DNA from 3 places in the Paenibacillus sp. FSL L8-0333 genome. Region 2 is predicted to be linked to each of the others. Evidence: riboswitches for the same ligand, from Rfam matches in the RefSeq annotation. Region 2 holds a riboswitch; each other region holds the start of a gene.
The links. A riboswitch is a leader RNA that binds a small molecule or an ion and turns the genes downstream of it on or off. The one in region 2 is predicted to bind thiamine pyrophosphate.
Positions count from the first base shown of each region.

Region 1: it holds a riboswitch for thiamine pyrophosphate, as region 2 does, so the genes downstream of both, NYE72_RS02115 (ABC transporter substrate-binding protein) here and thiC (phosphomethylpyrimidine synthase ThiC) in region 2, are expected to answer to the same signal.
Region 3: it holds a riboswitch for thiamine pyrophosphate, as region 2 does, so the genes downstream of both, NYE72_RS12745 (ABC transporter ATP-binding protein) here and thiC (phosphomethylpyrimidine synthase ThiC) in region 2, are expected to answer to the same signal.

Region 1 covers NZ_CP150186.1:472,458-479,803, forward strand. The annotation lists gene NYE72_RS02095 (hypothetical protein) at 910-2,109, opposite strand; gene NYE72_RS02100 (ABC transporter ATP-binding protein) at 2,340-3,173, opposite strand; gene NYE72_RS02105 (ABC transporter permease) at 3,208-3,969, opposite strand; gene NYE72_RS02110 (MTH1187 family thiamine-binding protein) at 3,966-4,259, opposite strand; gene NYE72_RS02115 (ABC transporter substrate-binding protein) at 4,635-5,684, opposite strand; TPP riboswitch at 5,846-5,956, opposite strand; gene NYE72_RS02120 (hypothetical protein) at 6,115-7,346, opposite strand, start outside.
Region 2 covers NZ_CP150186.1:6,105,299-6,112,644, reverse strand. The annotation lists gene NYE72_RS27155 (hypothetical protein) at 1-504, shown strand, start outside; gene NYE72_RS27150 (AraC family transcriptional regulator) at 560-1,393, opposite strand; gene NYE72_RS27145 (beta-galactosidase) at 1,564-3,615, shown strand; TPP riboswitch at 3,687-3,796, shown strand; gene thiC (phosphomethylpyrimidine synthase ThiC) at 3,899-5,641, shown strand; gene NYE72_RS27135 (phosphotransferase) at 5,727-6,713, shown strand; gene NYE72_RS27130 (alpha-amylase family glycosyl hydrolase) at 6,967-7,346, shown strand, end outside.
Region 3 covers NZ_CP150186.1:2,890,674-2,898,019, reverse strand. The annotation lists gene NYE72_RS12760 (amino acid ABC transporter ATP-binding protein) at 1-462, opposite strand, end outside; gene NYE72_RS12755 (amino acid ABC transporter permease) at 476-1,144, opposite strand; gene NYE72_RS12750 (amino acid ABC transporter substrate-binding protein) at 1,198-2,034, opposite strand; TPP riboswitch at 2,257-2,360, shown strand; gene NYE72_RS12745 (ABC transporter ATP-binding protein) at 2,559-3,254, shown strand; gene NYE72_RS12740 (ABC transporter permease) at 3,235-4,011, shown strand; gene NYE72_RS12735 (ABC transporter substrate-binding protein) at 4,008-5,045, shown strand; gene thiM (hydroxyethylthiazole kinase) at 5,087-5,881, shown strand; gene thiD (bifunctional hydroxymethylpyrimidine kinase/phosphomethylpyrimidine kinase) at 5,905-6,735, shown strand; gene thiE (thiamine phosphate synthase) at 6,725-7,346, shown strand, end outside.

The DNA of each region.
Region 1 (7,346 bases), 1.2 Mb from region 2:
TTGGTTCGGTTGGTGTGAGAGGAAGAGGAGGCAGGTGTGAGAGTAGGAAGTAAGGAGTAAGGGGAAGAGTAATAGTGGTTAGTGGGAGTGAGGTGAGGAGTAGGGGGAAGAGTAATAGTGGTTAGTGGGAGTGAGGTAAGGAGTAGGGGCAAGAGTAAGTAGTGGGAGTGAGGTAAGGAGTAGGAGTAAAAGTGAGTAGTAGGATTGAGGTAAGGAGTAGGAGTAAAAGTGAGTAGTAGGATTGAGGTAAGGAGTAGGGGCAAGAGTAAGTAGTGGGATTGAGGTAAGGAGTAGGAGTAAAAGTGAGTAGTAGGATTGAGGTAGGGAGTAGGGGCAAGAGTAAGTAGTGGGATTGAGGTAGGGAGTAGGGGCAAGAGTAAGTAGTGGGATTGAGGTAAGGAGTAGGAGTAAAAGTGAGTAGTGGGATTGAGGTAGGGAGTAGGAGTAAAAGTGAGTAGTGGGATTGAGGTAGGTAGGGAGTAGGGCAAGAGTAAGTAGTAGGATTGAGGTAAGGAGTAGGAGTAAAAGTGAGTAGTGGGATTGAGGTAGGGAGTAGGAGTAAAAGTGAGTAGTGGGATTGAGGTAGGGAGTAGGAGCAAGGGTAAGTAGTGGGATTGAGGTAAGGAGTAGGAGTAAAAGTGAGTAGTGGGAGTAAGTGTAAGAGTAGCGAGTAGAATGTAAGTGCGACTATAGTTGTGACCTTTAAACAAATTAATAATAATAAACAACACCGATTCTGGTTGATGCCATAGCCTCGTATTTAATTCAAGCTAAAAGCTAAAGGGAAACTATAAGGGCAAAAATGCCCTTGAGTCACTGGAATTCCGCCCGAAGAAGTAAAAGAAAGACAAAAATGCCCTAGAATCGGTGCGATTCCGCCCGAAGTGGTAAAAGAAAGGCAAAAATGCCCTAGATCGGGTGCAATTCAGCCCGAAGCAGCAAATCAACGGTATATATCCCGTAGAATGAGCCGAATCCGGTCCGAAGCAGCAAATCAACGGTATAAATCCCGTAGAATGAGCCGAATCTGGCCCGAAGCAGCAAATCAACGGTATAAATCCCGCAGAATGAGCCGAATCCGGCCCGACGAAACAAATCAACGGTATAAATCCCGTAGAATGAGCCGAGTCCGGTCCGACGAAGCAAATCAACGGTATAAATCCCGTAGAATGAGCCGAATCCGGCCCGAAGAGGCAAATCAACGGTATAAATCCCGTAGAATGAGCCGAATCCGGCCCGACGCAGCAAATCAACGTTATATATCCCGTAGAATGAGCCGAATCCGACCCGAAGAATCAAATCAACGGTATAATTCCCGTAGAATGAGCCGAATCTGGCCCGAAGCAGCAAATCAACGGTATAAATCCCGTAGAATGAGCCGAACCTGGCCCGAAGCAGCAAATCAACGGTATAAATCCCGCAGAATGAGCAAAATCCGGTCCGACGAAGCAAATCAACGGTATAAATCCCGTAGAATGAGCCGAGTCCAGCCCGAAGCAGCAAATCAACGGTATAAATCCCGTAGAATGAGCCGAGTCCAGCCCGAAGCAGCAAATCAACGGTATAAATCCCGCAGAATGAGCCGTATCCGGCCCGAAGCAGCAAATCAACGGTATAAATCCCGTAGAATGAGCCGAACCTGGCCCGAAGCAGCAAATCAACGGTATAAATCCCGCAGAATGAGCCGAATCCGGCCCGAAGCAGCAAATTAACGGTAAAAATCCCGTAGAATGAGCCGAGTCCGGCCCGACGAAGCAAATCAACGGTATAAATCCCGTAGAATGAGCCGAGTCCGGCCCGACGAAGCAAATCAACGGTATATATCCCGTAGAATGAGCCGAGTCCGGCTCGAAGCAGCAAATCAACGGTATAAATCCCGCAGAATGAGCCGAATCCGGTCCGACGAAGCAAATCAACGGTATAAATCCCGTAGCCGAATCCGGCCCGAAGCAGCAAATTAACGGTAAAAATCCCGTAGAATGAGCCGAATCCGGCCCGACGAAACAAATCAACGGTATAAATCCCGTAGAATGAGCCGAACCTGGCCCGAAGCAGCAAATTAACGGTAAAAATCCCGTAGAATGAGCCGAATCTGGCCCGAAGCAGCAAATCAACGGTATAAATCCCGTAAATGTCCCCAGCCCAACCCGGTTACTATCCATTACCAACACGGAGGCCGTTTTCGCCACACATTTAATGTGATCCCTACTATGATGAGTGAAATTTGTTTAATTGAGCAGATACATCCGCGTCAATTATAAATAGGGCAGGAGTTTATCGCTGCAAAATAAAAAACTGACACCGCTATACCAGCGATATCAGTTTACAGTGCTTAGCGATTAAGCTAGCGGCTGCCTATTTTTAGCTTGTTCCTCTCGCATCCACTGTGACAACTGGCGTTTGAGCTTAAGGAACTCGGGAGAGTCCGTAATCTCATCACGGCGTGGCCGCGGAAACGGCACATCGACTGTATGCAGGATGGAGCCGGGGCGGCCGGAAAATACATAGATACGATTAGAGAGCAGCAACGCTTCTTCGATGTTGTGAGTAATGAACAGCACAGAGCGGCGATTCTCTTCCCACAGCTCAAGCAGCCAGCGCTGCATTTCACTGCGAGTTAGTGCATCGAGTGCGCTGAAAGGTTCATCCAGCAACATTAGCTCCTGCGGAGCGAGCAATGCTCTGAGAAAAGCTGCACGCTGCTGCATCCCGCCAGACAGCATATGCGGATAAGCATGTTCGAACCCGCTTAACCCAACCTTGGCAAGCCACTGGCGTGCTTCCTCGCGGGCTCCATCCCGCAGTGCGCCCTTGATCTCCCCAGCAAGCAGCACATTATCCTCAATCGTACGCCAAGGAAAAAGAGCAGGCTGCTGCGGCATATAACTAATTTCACCGCGTTGACCTGTAACGACCTTACCGTTCATGCGGATCGTGCCTGCATCGGGTTTCACAAGGCCGCCAATCATATGGAATAAGGTGCTTTTTCCGCAGCCGGAAGGACCAACGATCGAAACGAATTCTTGTTGCTCTACCTTGAGAGAGACATTATTCAGAACTTTTGTCTCACGGCGACGATGGAAAAAAGATTTGGAGATGCCGCTCACTTCAAGGGCGGGTGCCGCGGTATGAGCTTCAGGAGAGCTGATGACTTCTGTTGTTCTGTGTTGCATTTGCATCGCTTGAGACATACAGGCATTTTCCTTTCTATGAGTTACGGCGCGGCTTCCAGCGAACCAGCCATTTTTCCAGCAATGCAATAATAGCAAAGAGTACAAGACTTAAAAGTACAATAATAACAATAGCGACAAACATCCGATCCGTACGATAAGCGGATTTCTGCAGAAGCATATAATAGCCAATACCTTTATCCGCGCCAATCCATTCAGCGACCACGGCGCCCATAACCGCATAAGTAGCAGATATTTTTACACCGGAAAATAGTGCCGGGATAGAAGAGGGCAGCTCCAGCTTGGTAAAGATTTGCCACTTGCTTGCGCCAGCCATTTTCATATAATTCATCATGACCTGATCACTTTGGGCCAGGCCGCCCATCGCAGCGACAGCTACAGGGAAGAAACATACTAGTGTAATCAGCACGATTTTGGGCAAAAGACCAAAGCCGAACCAGATAATGAGCAGGGGGCCGAGCGCGATGGAGGGAACATTTTGACTCAGAATAATGAGTGGATAAAAAGCCCGTCTAGCCCAAGGCAAAAGATGCAAAAGCAAAGCGACGATCAGACCTACCCCCGTACCGATGGGAAAACCAATTAAAGTGAGCCGCAGCGTAGCCATCGTATGAGCCCAAAGACCAGAAGCGTTACTGGTGGATTCACGGGCAATATCAGCAGGACTCGGCAGAATCCAGGATTCAATATGAAATACAGATACAGATAGCTGCCATACGGTTAAAAAGAAGACGACCGCCACAAGGGGCGGCCATATTAGCTTCCAGGTCGATCTCACGGCCGATATTTCTCCGTCAATTTATCCATGCTGATTCCGTTAGGATTATGAGCGATTTTGATCTGCGAAATTACGCTTGGACTGCCTGCTTCGATCAACGCCTCTTGCATCTGACGCACAACCTCCAGCAGCTCGCTAAGCTCACCTTCCATTGTGGTTTCCAGCGGATTCACCTGATGTTTAACACCGGATTTTTGAATGACCTCAATCGCTTTATCTACGTATGGGATGGAATCCTCATTGTTCGGAGTTTTTGGAATTACTTGAATGCTTAGTAGGGTGTTAGCCACAATAATCAATCCTCTCATTTTATAAGGTAAGTTCAAAAAGCCAACTTTGATAACGAAGTAATTCAGGAAGCAAACTCGACGTCGAATCTTGAACGAACTTGGGAAGTCCGGTACTCACGTAGCACATCACTACGCTCCGTTCCTCCTTCCTCAAGTAACGTCCAACCTTCTTGGTTCTGAAAGCCGTCTTTTTGAACTCTTAAATTATAAGTTAAGTTCAAAAAGCCAACTTTGATAACGAAGTAACTCAGGAAGCAAACTCGACATCGAATCTTGAACGAACTTGGGAAGTCCGGTACTCACGTAGCACATCACTACGCTCCGTTCCTCCTTCCTCAAGTAACGTCCAACCTTCTTGGTTCTGAAGTCCGCTCTCTACTCCGCCGGTAAAAAATCATTACTGAATGCACTAGCAGCATCCAGCGGTTTATCCAGCAACTTCAGATCATACATCCAGTCGCCGTAATTTTGCCAGACCTCGGTTTTTTGCTCGCCCCAGCGGGCAGCATCGTCCTTGTATTTTGGGCTAAGCCATTTTTGGCTAGCTAGGACAAGGTCGGCGTCCAGGTCAGGAACGGCCTTCGATAACATACCGGCAGCCTCTTCCGGATGATCAATAGCATATTGATAACCTTTTGATGTGGCTTTCATGAAGGCCTTCACCAGCTCAGGATGATCTGCAATTTGCTTCTCACTCGTCGTCAGCACAGGCGTGTAATAATCGAGCTGTGGCGCATAATCCTTTAAGTACAGCATATCCAATGGCTGGCCACGCAACTCAGCCTCAACGCCAGTCCAAGCGTAGAAAATCCAGGCGAAATCAATGTCACGTTTGACGGCGGTAAAATAATCAGCTTCACCGATACTGATCAGCTTCACCTTTTTCACATCGCCACCTTCAGGATCCATGATGGCCTTCATGGCTGCTTCTTCGGCCGGTGAGCCCCAGCCTCCGTAGGTTTTACCTTCGAAATCCTTTGGTGATTTAATATTGCGATCTACTGGAGCGGCGAATCCCGATGTATTATGCTGAATAATAGCTGCTATCGAGACAAGGGGTACGCCTTGTAGACGGGCTAGCGTTAATCCTTCTTGGGCGCTGATGCCAAATGCGGCTTCGCCAGAAGTAACCATAGTATCAGAACCCGCTGCGCCTGGTTGAACGATTTCGACGTCCAGACCTTCTTCAGCGTAGTAACCAAGATCCTTAGCTACGTATAGACCGGTATGATTCGTGTTCGGTGTCCAGTCGAGTGCGACTTTAACTTTGGTGAGCTCTTTTGGAGCATCCGTGCCAGCCGCTGCAGTTGGATCAGTAGCATTTGCTTTGTTTCCGGCTGTATTCCCATTGTTGCTGCCGCATCCGGCAATGGCAAGAATGAGTACACAGGTGAGGCACAACGTAAGTGCTTTTTTGAGGTGCATGTCTTCTTCTCTCCTTTAAGGTTACAAGAATCCCGTCTTCACAACATGAACCGTAAAGTGTAGTATGTACGTTTTTCTACATCTTTTAGTGATCTTACAAAAAAAGCGCCCCGAGTGATCGGGACGCTGGCTTGGCGCAAGGTTAGTCAAGGTCACAGGGACCAGAACCAATTGGCGATTCCTACGCTGGCATTATCCAGATCAGGTATAAGGGTCAGTATCTTGTGGGATACAATCTCAGCCGGCCAATTCCAGCACCCCTGGTTCTATGAAGTTAACGGGTATTTCTATGTGCAATATAAGTAAGTATAAGTTTTGTACCCATACTTTATATCTTATATTTCTCGCATACGGTGTATTATAGACGGCTGTACTCGGAATGTCTAGTAGTGCACTCCTGAATTTTTCCAATCCAGTAGTTTCTTTTTTGCTAGTCTAGATCTTTATATTTCTTGCGGTGACGCCGTTTAAGCTCACTAACCAGCGCCCCTAGCGTGAGGACAACGCTGATCAGAATCCCGCTCATGATCACGAAGAGGGCAAGAAATTCAAAGGGGGAATAACCAATCATTTTACTCCATTGGATTTTTCCATCCAGATCGTCAATGACTTGATTCATGCCGTAAATCCCGCTTACTACCGTAAATACAGTGAGAATCATCAGCAGATTATCCCGTCGCTTGGACTGAAACTTATCCTGATACTGAAACAGATCATTTAAGGTTTCTTTCACTTCCTCGAACAAAGCGTCGTTTCCGTATACTTTACGCAGCTGAAGAAATATCTCCCGGCCCTGCGACTGGGAAATCAACTCCAAGAAGTAGAACTTTGCCGAGAACTTATTGATGGAATAGATTAGATTGTCTATTTCCTCATAATCATGATTAATCCGAAGTCGGGAGTGCATATTGGCGAGCTTCAGCAGAACGATTTTGTGGAAAATATTGAGTAAAAATCCGTAATAATATTGCCCGTACATCTGGTTGGCTAGACTTACAGCAATCTCCTGTTCAGCCCGGGTCATGCAGCAAAAGGTCTGCTCATTCATCATATAATACGTGTCTGGGCCCCAGCGATTATAGGAATGCTCATGACAATAGTTTGCAATATACGCTGGATCGCTTGCACTGGCATAGGGCTTTCCGTTCAGATCAATTCCATCAAGCTGTGAGGCGCGATAGCGTAGATTTACACTAATCTCATCAGAACTTTCTTCATTCTGAAAGCCGTAAAAAGCTTGCACCTGCATTCTTTCATCTACGAAAAAAGGAAGGGTCTCAAAATAAGCCCCATTGATATCCGATTGATCCAGATATGGCTCCAGTCCATCCACCAAATTTCGGAAGACAAAATCCTCTACCATCTCATAGGTCTGTTCCCCGCAATGAATATAAGTGTAGTCATCCTGTATGAAGGTTTTCTCTAGCGCACGGAAACGATCCGCGAATTCTAGTGCAATACTAAAGGGAATCGAATCCCCCTCCAGCTGGACACGTATCGTCACGAATCCAAGCTGAAAGGGACATATGAATATATCCGTCGAGAGAATTTTGAAAAATATAGATTGCTGCGGAATCTCCAGAATGCAGTCGAGATTATTTACTCTGGAAAAACGGCGAAACGAGTCGGCATCCTTCCTGCGCGGAAAAAGGACGTGTGCGG
Region 2 (7,346 bases):
CTTGTAGCTGTGGTTATTATTTCGAATGCGATATGGAGTTATTTATATTTCAATAAAGAGTTCGAAACAAATTTAAACACTGGTGTTCAAGTATATACGCTTAAGGGTACAGGGGATACATGGGATGTTTTAGATTACAAAATAATAATTTCATCTAGCAAAATTTTACGGGGACATGGGAAGTTAGTGTTCAAGGGAGACCCAAGCTCTTTAGTGAATAGTAGCTATTATAAGTATGAAGTTAATGAAAAAAACACTAATAATAAGGATGAAACAGTTCTTGTAAATGAAGCTAGGTCAACGGATGGACCCGTTTCAATATTAAGTAACACTGATATCGGGTCTATAACTGGTCCATATTTATATGACGAATTAAATAAAAATAGACAAAATTATGAAAACACCACTTTATCTATTACATGGAATGATAATGAAGGGGAGATTCATTCCGAAACAATAAGTTTAGATATTGAGAGTGAAATTTCTCTTAAGGATGATCTTTAAGGGTGATAAGTCCAAGAGACTAAGATTGAATCTCTACGGACTGAAGGAAGATCGTCTACGCCCCAAAAGCCTGCCGGTATTTCACAGGAGACATGCCTTCAAACCTTCTGAACACTTTAATGAAATAGCTGGACTGGGCAAAACCGGACTGAGTCGCAACCTGAGCAATGGAGAGTCCTGTGGAAACCAGTAAAAGCTTGGCTTTAGCCAGCCGACAATCGGTTAAATAACGGTTTGGAGTTTTGCCCATAACCACCCGGAACAGCCTTAGAAAATGATAGCTGCTGTACCCGGTCAATCTTGCCATCGATTCCAGAGACCAAGGGCTGGCACATTCGACATGAATGATATCTGCAGCACTCCGGATGGACTGCCTAACCTCGTGCGGTACTGAGCCGTGAAGCGGCTCGGAGTTCTGCAGCAATTTAACTAGAAGCTCATACAGCAGAGCAGATAGTCTTGGCTCGCTACGGGTCACGTAGGAAGCGCTCAGTAGGTACATTTCCTCGAATAGCTCGTCCAGCTTAGCATCCAAATCAAAAGTGAACAGGTATGCACGAGACTGGTCCACTTCTTCTAATAAGGGGAGGACAATTTCAGTATTAAAATGAACCCATCGGACATCCCAAGGCTCGCCTGGGTCAGAGCCGTATTGCTGATAAGCCCCTTTTGGGTACAGAAAACCTCGTCCTCTACTCATCGGAATACGTTCGCCCTCATGGAATACATAACCCTCCCCACCAAAAATCAAATGCAGGTTATAACTCCCAAGAAACCCTTCGCTTCTTCTCTCTGTATGTTGTGGAAAGTGAGTGTAATGTCCCAAAAATTCAGGATAACAGACATATTTTGAAAAAGCCGGTGTCGGCAAATACCATTGTTTCTTCATGTTTGGCAGCACCCATTTCTGTAGCGCAACAGAGCGCAAGTTGGATTAAGGCAATAAACGCAAGATTGTTATATGATAGCAATATTTTGTTATATAAGACCTCTTATCATTGATACTACAATAGAATTATAAAATATTGAAAGCATATTTTTAATACTTTGGAGGTAATGATGAAGAAACCTGTCGCAACTGAAAAATTCGAGCTTGGCGTTTGTTATTATCCGGAGCACTGGCCAGAAAACATGTGGGAGGACGATTATCGCCGGATGCGTGAACTCGGCTTTACGATCATTCGGATGGGGGAGTTTGCTTGGTCTATTTTTGAACCCACAGAAGGGGAGTTTCAGTTCGGGCTCTTTGATCGGGCGATTGATCTAGCACATAAATATGGTCTTCAGGTTGTACTTGGTACTCCGACGGCAACGCCTCCAGCTTGGTTGACTGATAAGTATCCAGAAGTATTAAATGTAACCTACGAAGGTGTTACACTTCAGCATGGCATGCGCCGCCATTATAATTACAGCAGTCCTAAATACCGGGAACTGTGTGCACGTATTGCAGAACAAATGGCTGAACATTACGGCAATCATCCGGGTGTAGTTGGCTGGCAAATTGATAATGAGCTCAACTGTGAGATCAGTGAATTTTATTCGGAGAGTGACCATAAGGCCTTCCGGGAATGGCTACAGCAGAAATATGTTACGCTTAAGCATTTGAACGAGGCATGGGGAGCTGTTTTTTGGAATCAAAGCTATAGTGACTGGTCTCAGGTCTATCTTCCACGTCCGACTCCAGTACCGAAGCAACCCAATCCTCATCAGGCATTGGATGAAAAACGGTTTATTTCGGACAATACAATTTCTTTTGCCAAAAACCAAGCGGATATCATTCGTAAACTTGCCCCTAAGCAATGGGTAACCACGAACGGTCTGTTCGGTCATCTCGATAGCCATGAAATGACGGATGAACTGCTGGATTTCTTCAGCTATGATTCCTATCCTCAGTTCTCTACTATTTTTTATGACCCGAATGAGCGGAATCCGCTGAATGATAGAGGCTGGGGACTGTCGTTATCTGTTGTTCGTTCGATATCCCCGAATTTCTGCATTATGGAGCAGCAGTCGGGCCCGGGTGGCTGGGTGAACCGGATGGATATGCCTTCTCCAAAGCCCGGGCAGATGCGGTTATGGACTTATCAGTCGATCGCTCATGGGGCAGATATGGTGTTATATTTCCGCTGGCGGACGGCTACGATGGGCAATGAAATTTATTGGCATGGAATCAATGACTATCATAATCAGCCTAACCGGAGAGTGCGGGAAGCGGGGCAGATCGGTCAGGAGCTGGCAGCAGCAGGTCAAGCGTTTATCGGTACTCATAATCAGGCTAACGTTGCTATTGTTCGTGATTATGACAATGAGTGGGATGGAGAATACGATGTTTGGCATGGCCCGTTTATGTGGAAGAGCAATAAGGAGTGGTACAAGGCTCTTCAGCGGAAGCATATCCCTAATGACGTGCTCTATTTGCGCAAAAAAACAACGCTGGTGGAGCTTGCAAGGTACGACGTGCTTATCTATCCTCACCCAGCGATTATGACAGATGAGACAGCGTCTCTGCTGGATGAATATGTTCAACAAGGCGGCAAACTGATCTTCGGCTGTAGAACTGGCTATAAGGATGAGCGCGGTCAATGTTATATGCGTCCTTTCCCAGGTGCTGCTAAGGATCTATGCGGGATCACAGTTGAAGAATTCACAATGGTTAAGGGCAGTCGTCAGCCAACAACAATTAGCTGGTCGGGCGCGACCGAAGTCGTTACAGGAGCAGATGACTTTAATGATATTCTTAAAATAGAGGAAGCTTCGGTTGAAGTGATGGCGGTTTACGCCTCTGATTATTATGCGGGAAAACCGGCGGTAACTAGAAAGCGTCGCGGCAAGGGTGAGGTTTGGTATTACGGAGCCGTATTTAACGAACAGGCAGCGGCTGAGATCATAAAATTAATTGATCTACAATCGCCAGCAAATTGGCTGGAGCTCCCAGAAGAGGTAGAGCTGCAAGTCCGTACCGGAGCTTCTTCCAGTTATGCTTTTTTGCTTAATTATAGTGAGACTCCTGTCACGATCCATCTTCATGAGACCAAAACAGATTTACTGAGCGGCACAACATTGTCGGGCGAGGTGCTTCTGGAAGGATTTGGGGTATTGGTGTTATACTAACGTACACATTGATCTCACATTTGAGTACATTTGGATAATTATCTCTTTTCGGTTATACTTTGAAGTAGCAATTATATAGTTACGGGAGCTTGGTGGGACCAGGCTGAGAGGATAGTTATAACTATCGACCGTCTAACCTGATCTGGATAATGCCAGCGGAGGAAATGGAGCTCTATTTCTATTTGTCTACTCTAAGGCCGCATCTTATACAGATGTGGCCTTTTCTATGTGTGGGGAGTAGACCGTCTCCGCTTGATCAAATCACCTTATAGGAGGAATTGAGATGACAAGCGAATTGAACAACGATCCAATCAATCTATCAGCTTTTCCAGCAAGTCAAAAAGTCTATGTAAAGGGTTCACGGCCTGATATTCAGGTGCCTATGCGGGAGATCTCACTTAGTCCAACTGCGGGCATAGACGGCGAAGAGGAGAATGCCCCAATTCATGTCTATGACACAAGTGGGGCTTACACGGATGCTAATATTCATACTGATATTCGTCAGGGGTTAGAGCCCAATCGTCTAAGCTGGATTGAGGAACGAGGGGATGTGGAAGCGTACGAAGGAAGAACCGTGAAGCCTGAAGATAACGGGAATGCAACGGGAAAAGCTGTGGCGGAAGTGTTTCCAGCGCTCCATAGAAAACCTTTGCGAGCGAAAAAGGGGCGTAATGTCTCTCAAATGCATTATGCACGCAAAGGGATTATTACTTCGGAAATGGAATACGTTGCGATTCGTGAGAATGTGACACCGGAATTTGTAAGAGATGAAGTAGCCCGGGGCCGCGCCATCATTCCAGCGAATATCAATCATCCAGAGAGTGAACCAATGATTATTGGGCGTAATTTTTTGGTAAAGATCAATGCCAATATTGGAAACTCCGCAGTATCCTCATCCATAGAGGAAGAGGTGGAGAAAATGAGATGGGCTACCCGCTGGGGTGCAGACAATATAATGGATCTCTCCACAGGTAAAAACATCCATACGACACGCGAGTGGATCATCCGTAATTCTCCTGTTCCTATTGGAACGGTGCCTATTTATCAAGCTTTGGAAAAAGTGAATGGGAAAGCGGAAGATTTAACGTGGGAAGTATACCGTGATACGCTCATTGAGCAAGCGGAGCAAGGGGTGGACTATTTTACCATTCATGCGGGAGTTCTGCTTCGTTATATCCCGTTGACGGCACAACGTATGACAGGTATTGTTTCAAGAGGTGGCTCCATTATGGCGGCATGGTGTCTTGCGCATCATCAAGAGAACTTTTTATATACACATTTTGAAGAGATATGTGAAATCATGAAGCTGTACGATGTTTCTTTTTCCCTAGGCGATGGATTACGTCCGGGTTCGATTGCTGATGCGAATGATGAAGCACAATTTGCCGAGTTAGAGACGTTAGGTGAATTAACAGCTATGGCTTGGAGTCATGATGTACAGGTGATGGTAGAGGGTCCAGGACATGTGCCGATGCACTTGATTAAAGAGAATATGGATAAGCAACTTGAAACTTGCAACGAAGCCCCTTTTTATACGTTAGGTCCACTGACTACAGATATTGCACCGGGGTATGATCATATTACCTCTGCTATAGGTGCAGCGATGATTGGTTGGTTCGGTACAGCAATGTTATGTTACGTAACTCCGAAGGAGCATCTTGGCCTGCCTAATAAGGAAGATGTACGTGTAGGGGTCATTACTTATAAAATAGCGGCACATGCCGCAGATTTGGCGAAAGGGCATAAAGGAGCACAAGACCGGGATAACGCTCTTTCGAAAGCCCGTTTTGAATTTCGTTGGCGTGATCAATTTCATTTATCGTTAGATCCTGAGCGAGCGCTCGAATATCATGATGAGACATTGCCTGCGGAAGGCGCTAAAACAGCTCATTTCTGTTCCATGTGCGGGCCGAAATTTTGCAGTATGAAGATCTCTCATAATATCCGGAATACGACGAGAATTGAATCAGGAATGCAAGAGAAGGCACAAGAATTTCTCCAAGGCGGGAGCCTCATTTATAGATAACTTTTTCTGCTAAAAAGAAATATCTAAAAGAAGTCGTCATTGGCGGCTTCTTCTTTTATACTTTGAATAGATAGGAGTTGATGAAATGGAAGCGATTCGTTCAGAGGAAGCCATTTTAGAGGATTTAAGTAATAGTTTCTATCATTTTTTTGGATTGAAAGTCCTTCATGCTACCCCAATAAAACGTGGCTGGTTAAATCTTAAATGGAAAATCACAACGGATTCAGGGCAATTTCTACTTAAACAATACAACAAAAAAAGATATAAATTGTATAACCCAGAAGAGCTGAACTTTGCCTTTTCTCAACAGAAAAGATTGTATCTACAGGGGCTCCCATGTCCCGGATTGTTGGCTTATAACAATAATGTTTTACTGGAATCAGATCAGGGAGAAACGTTTATGGCAATGGAATATTGTGAAGGCCGTGTCATAGAGCCGGGTAAGATTAATATCCATCAAATGTTTGATTTGGGTCGTGCCACAGGTAAAATGCATCGTTTATTAAATGATGGGACCATTAGTTTGAAAAGAACCCCACAATTTATTCCACAAAGCCCTGAGGAACGTTTAGAACATTGGAATGTACTCCTACAACAATCAAAGGAAATGGGCAAAACCTCACTTATCACTGACCTAGAGATACAACTAAGAGCGACTGAAGAAATAGATCCGGAAATATTCGAAGGACTTGAAGCTGGATGGGCACATCGTGATTTATGGGTTGATAATCTTTTATTTCAAGATAGCCAATTGTCTGCAATTCTAGATTTTGATCGGTTCAAATATGATTATCCGCAGCTAGATGTAGCGCGAGCAGTGATGTCATGTGCTCTAGATGAAGATTTAGATGGAGCACTAGCCTCAGCATTTATTGACGGATATCGTGAGGAACGAACGGTGGAGCAGGGGGATTTAACAAAATCATTGCAGTTGTTGTGGTATATGGAAAGCCCATGGTGGATTAATGCCGAGATGGACAAACATAGTGTACCTCCAAAACGTTTTGCAAAAGAAATGAATTGGCTTGCTAAGAACCTGAATAACTTGCATGCTATCTTAGGCAACTTATAGTGAAAACGATTGAATTATAGCCTAAAAGATGCATTGACCAGCCAAAGTTTGGCGCCTATAATCTTAACAAGGAAAATCCACCACATATAGAGCTATTTGTAAACGCATTCAATGAGCTTTTTCCTTATTTATCATGGAAGGAGGAGATCAAAACTATCAAGTATTTCTTTTTTTCTCATTTTTGCAAACGTTTGCACCACGCGATAAGCATAAAAATCGTAGCTGCACTAAAAATTATGAGGAGGTTATTTACTTGGTATCCAAACAATCCAGGCGTTATATTTCGTGGTTAATTATTTTTTCGCTCATTTTTAGTTTATTTGGTTTATCGGGTGGAGCATCGGCCAGTAATACGGATCATACAGTCACCTACACCAATCCCACAGCGTCAGCTGTGACCTTACATTGGACTACGAATAACTGGGCTAATACTACGGACACGGTGATGACCAAAAATGGAACTACGTTCACCGCCAACCTCAATGTTCAGGAAGGCGCCACCCTAATTTATTGTTATCACATCACGGCTCCAACGGATAGTTGGGACAATAACGGCGGGAAGAACTGGACGGTGGTTATTCCGGTTGCCGGGAAATACGAAGCAGAGAGTGCATCCCTGTCTGGTGGTGCAAA
Region 3 (7,346 bases), 3.2 Mb from region 2:
GGCGATGGCCACTCTCTGCTGCTGTCCACCTGACAGCTGATGTGGATAGTTATCAGCTTTATCTGCCAAACCCACCTTAGCCAGCAGCTGAAGCCCCCGCTTGCGCGCTTCTTCCTTGGATCGTTTCAGGACAGTTACCTGTCCCTCCATCACATTGCCAAGCGCAGTCATATGCGGAAATAAATTATACGATTGAAAGACCATCCCTGTTTTCTGACGAAGGGCCAATACGGAATTCTGAGGAATTTTCTTATGATCTGTAAAATTGATGGTGATATCACTGAGCGACAGGCTGCCTTGATCCGGGATTTCCAACAGATTAAAACAGCGCAGCAGTGTAGTCTTCCCGGAGCCAGATGGCCCAATAATGACAAGTACCTTTCCATGCTCCATTTTCAGATCAATACCCTTTAACACTTGGAGTGCGCCGAAGGATTTATGCAAATTAATGATTTCAATCACAAGTATCTCTCCTTTAGGTCGCAGAGTAACGATCGAGTCGTTTCTCCAAGTAATTTTGCAGCGCCGACAGCACAGAACAGAACACTAAATAAAACAATCCTGCTTCGGAGTATACCAGCAGAGGCTCATAAGTGGTAGAGGCTACCTGCTGTGCGGTTCTAAACATCTCCGTATAGGTGATGATCGCTGCAAGCGAAGTATCTTTAACCAAGCTAATAAAGGAATTGGATAACGGCGGTACAGAAACGCGCGCAGCTTGTGGCAGAATTACGCGGCGCAGAGCCTGCCCACGAGTCATCCCGACTGAGAAGGCAGCTTCCCATTGGCCTTTATGTATCGACAGGATAGCAGCGCGTACGATTTCCGATGAATAAGCCCCTACGCTAAGGGTAAATCCAATGGTGGCGGCAATGAAGGGGTCGAGTACAATACCAACAGCCGGCAAACCAAAAAATATAATAAATAGCTGCACTAACAACGGGGTTCCTCGAATAACCCACACATAAAAACGGGCGATTAGCTTCGGAATTACCCACGGTGAAAGACGTGCCAGCGCGGTTAGGATCGCCAAAATCAATCCAAGCACAAAGGAAAGTAGCGCCAACGGAATGGTAAAAGCCACCCCGGCTTTTAGCAGGGGTAGCAGTGTGTCTAAGAAAATTTGTATTTTGCGGTCATCCATTATTCAGACATCCTTTTTAGCTTCCAGGCTTAATTAGCCTTGCTAGCCTTGTATTATTTTGAAACGTCAGCTCCAAAGTATTTCTCGGAAATTTTCAAGTACGTTCCATCACTCTTCATCTCTGTAATCGCATCACTGACCGCTTTCACCAGCTCATCATTGCCTTTCAGGAATACTGCGGCACTTTGTGATCCTTCAGGAATCTCATCAACCACTTTAATTTTTGCATCTGGTTTTTGTTTTTTCAGATCCAGATAAGACAAGCCATCATTCACAGTTGCATCAATACGTCCCGAAGTCAGCAGGTCCATCGCTTGATTGAAACCATCTGTAGCTACGATTTCAGCACCGTTCTCACGAGCGATATCGGATAAATTACTTGTCAGGGATTGTCCGGCTTTTTTACCTTTAAGATCGGCAAAGGTCTTAATATCCTCATTGTCTTCGCTCACGATCAATACTGCTTTGGATACGATATAGGGTTCAGAGAAATCATATTTCACTTTGCGATCTTCGTTAATGGAAACTTCATTGAAAATGACATCAAACCGTTTCGCATCCATCCCAGCAAAAATACCATCCCACTGAGTTTCAAAAAATTCAGCTTCAACACCTAAACGTTTGGCTACTTCTTCAGCAATTTCCACGTCAAAACCAGTCAATTTCCCCGCAGTGTCATGATAAGTAAAAGGTGCATAAGTCCCTTCTGTACCTATCCGCAATTTGCCGCTGGCCTTCACAGCCTCCAAACTGTTTTGCGCTGAAGATGCTGTTCCACCATTCGTTCCAGCTGTTGGTTCAGCAGCCGTATTGGTATTCGAATTATTGCCGCAAGCCGCTACAAGGACCACGGTTAACGCCAATATAATAGTTAAACTCCATTTTTTCATTCTTAAATCCCCTCTCTCTATCCGGTTTTTTTCCGGTAAATTGAATAGTACACTGCCATCACATGATCGTCAATACTTTTTTCCGATTATATACATCGGAATTGTAATATTAACTAGATTTCTACTTATATCTTACCCAATCTTGGATTAATCCTTCACTTCTTTCTCTCTTTACTTCTCAGAAAGATATGGTATATTTATTAACAAATTAATATGGACCTGTTATTTCACTAGGGGAGTCGGCCGACTGAGACGGAGCTTCAAGCTCCGGACCCTTGGAACCTGATCTGGATCATACCAGCGGAGGGAAGTGGAGCAGAATTTTCATCAAGCATGTTAAGTGTTATTATGCAGAATGAACTTTTTGACCCATTCATTTCCTCTGGAAATGAATGGGTCTTTATTTGTTTAGGCGCTCCACAAAAATTTTAGGAGGTTAGATCATCACGACCATTTTATCTATTCAAGGCCTAACCTACTCTTTTCCGGAATCTGAGCACCCCCCTGTATTCGCAGATCTATCTATGGATATCAGGCAAGGGGAATTCGTCTCCGTAGTAGGTGCTAGCGGATGCGGGAAAAGTACATTTTTCAAAACGATTGCCGGTTTACTCGAACCTACTCACGGAAAAATAAAACTCTCTACGCACCCGTCAACCGCTAGTCGTTTAGGTCAGATCGCTTATATGCCTCAGCAGGATTTATTGCTGCCTTGGAGGACAGTGCTCGACAACTGCCTTTTGCCTTGGGAGATCAAGCCCAGATTCAATAAACAAGAAACGATCACTCAGATTCGGGAAATGTTGACCCGCTTCGGCTTAGCAGATGTAGAGAAGGCTTATCCCCATGAACTTTCGGGTGGAATGAAACAGCGAGTCGCATTTCTGCGCACCTTAGTGGCTGGAGGCGGAACTGGTCTGATGCTGCTGGATGAGCCCTTTGGCGCTCTCGATGCCATGACCAAACGCGAGATACACCGTTGGCTGTTGGAGTTATGGGGTGAATTGAATCAGACGATTATGCTCATCACTCATGATCTGGAAGAAGCACTATTGCTCAGTGACCGGATTTATTTATTATCTGGCGGTGCGCACAGCGAATTACAGGAGATCGTTGTGGATCTACCAAGGCCAAGACATTATAAGATGAACTATGAACCCCGGTTTATAGCACTACGGGAAGAGTTGGAGCGAAGATTGCATGCAACCTATACCTTTTAAAAAACATCTAGACAACTATGGTCCCTTCCTTCTTCTGGTACTGCTCATTCTTGTAATCTGGGAGGCAGCTGTTCGCCTTCACATGATTCCAGCCTTTATTCTCCCTGCACCTTCCTCTATTGGAATCGCATTGATCGAGCACAGGCAATTATTATTTGGACAGCATTTATTGGCGACGTTACAGGAGATACTGGTGGGTTTTGTCCTTTCTGTTATTTGTGGTGTATTGCTGGGCACTGGAATGTTCCTGTATCGCCCCATAGAAAAGGCCATCTATCCCTTTCTTATCATTAGCCAGACGATCCCATTAATTGCGCTATCCCCCATTTTTATTATGTGGTTCGGATATTCGCTGTGGAGCAAAGTGGCTGTGGTGTTTTTGACGGCTTTTTTTCCAGTCGTAGTGAGTACATATGATGGACTTCGTACAAGTGGCCAGACTTACAAGGACTTATTATTAACATTTGGTGCAAACCGCTGGCAGCTGCTTGTCAAAACCCAAATTCCACTGGCGTTGCCTGCTTTTTTCTCTGGCTTAAAGCTGTCCATTGTATACTGCGTCATCGGAGCTACTATCGGGGAATGGCTCGGCGGCAGTAAAGGACTCGGTTACTTCAGCCGCAGAATGGCCGGAAATATGCAGAGCGATGAAATGTTCGCGGCTGTATTTCTGCTGTCCGCGCTTGGTGTGGTGCTTTTTCTGGCGATAGCTTTACTCGAACAATTATTTTTAAAGAAAAGAGGATCAAACCAATGAATCATTTAAAATCCCCACAACGAGGACTTATTTCTGTATTTCTAGTATGCACACTTTTGCTCTTAAGCAGCTGCGGGAAGGCAGACAAGATAAATAACAACTCCCAAACCGATCCCTCCAATACCGAAAATAAGCAGTCACACAAGCTGACGATTATGCTTGATTGGTATCCCAATGCCGTTCATTCCTTTCTATACGCTGCGCAACAGCAAGGTTTTTTCCAAGAGGAAGGTTTGGATGTCGAGATCAAAATGCCTGCGGACAGCAATGATTCCCTAAAGCTTGTTGCAGCGAATCAAATTGATCTAGCGCTCAGTTATCAGCCTCAGGTACTTATGGCACGCGGCGAGAAAATCCCTGTACGTTCGATTGCAGCAATCGTGCGGCATCCACTGAATCATCTGATGGTTCCTCAGGCTGGCAGTATTCATAGTCCAAAAGAGCTCGCGGGAAAACAAATCGGCTATTCCTCCATTCCGCTCTATGAAGCGATGATTCGGACAATGATCCAGAGTGATGGAGACGATCCTTCATCCGCCAAGCTGATTGACGTAGGTTTTGACCTCATCCCTGCGATCTCTACTGGACAAGTAGACGCAATAATGGGCGGGTTCATCAACCATGAACAACTAATCCTTGAAAAAGAGGGACATCCGGTCACTTCGCTTAATCCAACGGATTACGGAGTGCCTGACTATTATGAGCTTGTGCTGGTGGCCAGCGAACAAGGATTGCAAAATTCTGAAGCCTACTTTAAAAAATTTCTAAATGCCATTACAAAAGGACAGGAATTTGTGGAGCAGAATCCTGAACAAGCCCTGGATTTACTGGTTGCACATGAAGATGCAACTTCACCGCTCGACAAGGAGATTGAGAAAAAAAGTCTTGAGATTCTGCTGCCGCTGATGAATGCTGGCGATCAATCTTTTGGATATCAAGACCCGACATCTTGGGAAAAGGTTCAGCAGTGGTTATCCACCAACGATCTTCTACCAGAGGATATTAAAGCACAGGAAGCTTTTATCAATCTGTAATGTTTAGTTAGTTGTTCATACAAGCTTGAGGAGGAATTATAATGAGTTATTTAGCCAAAGTACGGGAATCCAACCCGTTGATCCACAACATCACTAATATTGTGGTAGCCAATTTCTCAGCCAACGGTCTGTTGGCGCTTGGCGCCTCTCCCTTTATGGCGGATGCCCACGAAGAAGTGATCGATATCGCCGCTATGTCGTCTGCTGTAGTTCTAAATATCGGCACACTCAATGATTACGCCATTCAATCTATGTTGCTCGCTGGTAAATCCGCTAATAAACACAGGGTTCCCCTAGTGCTTGACCCGGTAGGTGCAGGCGCAACTTCTTATCGGACCGCTGTCACTCAAAAGCTAGTGAATGAGATGCAAATCACCGCACTGCGGGGGAATGTGGCTGAAGTCGCTAATGTCATTGGGGAGAGTTGGTCCATTAAAGGGGTGGATGCTGGCGAAGGTGAAGGCGATGTAGTCCTTTTGGCTGAAGCTGCTGCGAGGAAGTTAAGCTGTGTGGTCATCATAACTGGAAAAGACGATGTGATCACGAATGGAAAAAACACTTTTATTGCCAGCAATGGTCACCCTATTCTCACGAAGATTACAGGAACTGGCTGTTTACTCAGCGCTGTTGTGGGTGCATTTCTCGCGGTAAGTGGAGGTGCCTCGTTGGAGGCCGCAGTGGAAGCCCTCTCCTTCTATGGAGTAGCAGCTGAAATCGCCGCTGAACTAACGACTGGTCAAGGGCCGGGAAGTTTTCAGGTTGAGTTTCTAAATCAACTGACATGGGTCACGCCAGAAGTCTTCCTAGAAAGATCCAGCATCAAACAGCTCAGTTAATGACCCTCGAAGGAGTGAATTCGATGATTATATCCAAAGCTCTAACCATTGCCGGCTCCGATAGCGGCGGTGGTGCTGGCATTCAGGCCGATCTAAAAACCTTTCAGGAGCTTTCTGTCTATGGCATGTCCGTCCTCACAGCTGTGACAGCGCAGAATACGCTGGGTGTCCAAGGGGTTTATCCAGTGACTCTGGACGCCATAATTCAGCAGCTTGATTCTATAGGACTTGACCTGCAACCAGATGCCGTAAAGACCGGGATGTTATTTAACAGTGACATCATCCGCATTGTGGCAGATAAAATTAAGCATTACGGCTGGTCTAATCTTGTAATTGATCCTGTGATGGTCGCTAAAGGAGGGTCCACACTGCTGCTGCAGGAGGCAGTTCAATCCTTAGTCAGCCATCTGCTGCCCTTAGCATTGGTGACGACACCCAATATTCCCGAAGCCGAAATAATCTCAAAGATGACGATCACCACCATCGAAGAACGCAAAAAAGCAGCCAAAATCATTCATGGCATGGGCTCCAAATATGTAGTGCTAAAAGGGGGACATGATACCTCGACCACAGCCGTAACCGATCTTCTATATGATGGTGACGAATATACCTTATTGGAGAGTAACCGGATTCAGACCAGACATACGCATGGTACAGGCTGCACCTATTCAGCAGCAGTCACCGCCGAGCTAGCCAAAGGCAAATCCGTAGCTGAGGCCATTCAAACTGCCAAAGCGTTTATACAAGCGGCGATTGAAGACGAGCTGGGCATAGGGGCTGGACATGGACCAACCAATCATTTTGCTTATCAAAACAGACTGCGAGGGATTAACAGTGCAACGAATGAACAGTGAACATCTGCGAGATCTATTAAAAGTCTATTTCATTATGGGCAGTGTAAATTGCCGTAAAGCTCCAGTTAAGGTGCTGCAGGAAGCGGTTGCTGGGGGCATAACCATGTTTCAATTCCGTGAAAAGGGTACCGGTTCCTTAAGCGATAAGGCTCGACTTAATCTTGGGAGACGACTTCAAAAGATTTGTCATGCCAATGGCGTGCCCTTTATCGTGAATGACGACATTGATTTAGCGATCGCGCTTGATGCGGACGGAATTCATGTAGGACAGGAGGATACACCTGCATTGGCAATCCGTCAGCTACTAGGAGAGAATAAAATCATTGGTGTATCCGCTCACTCTTTCGCTGAAGCTCAGCAGGCGATTGCCGATGGAGCCGACTATCTGGGCGTGGGTCCCATTTATCCTACGTCATCCAAGGAGGATGCCAAAGCTGTTCAAGGCACTGCGATTATTGAAGAACTAAGAAATAAAGGCATTACCATCCCTTTGGTTGGCATTGGGGGAATCACGCTGCAAAATGTTGCACCTGTATTAGCAGCCGGTGCGGATGGGATCTCTGTTATCTCAGCGATTGCCGGAGCTGTAGACATTACCCCAACTGCCAGAG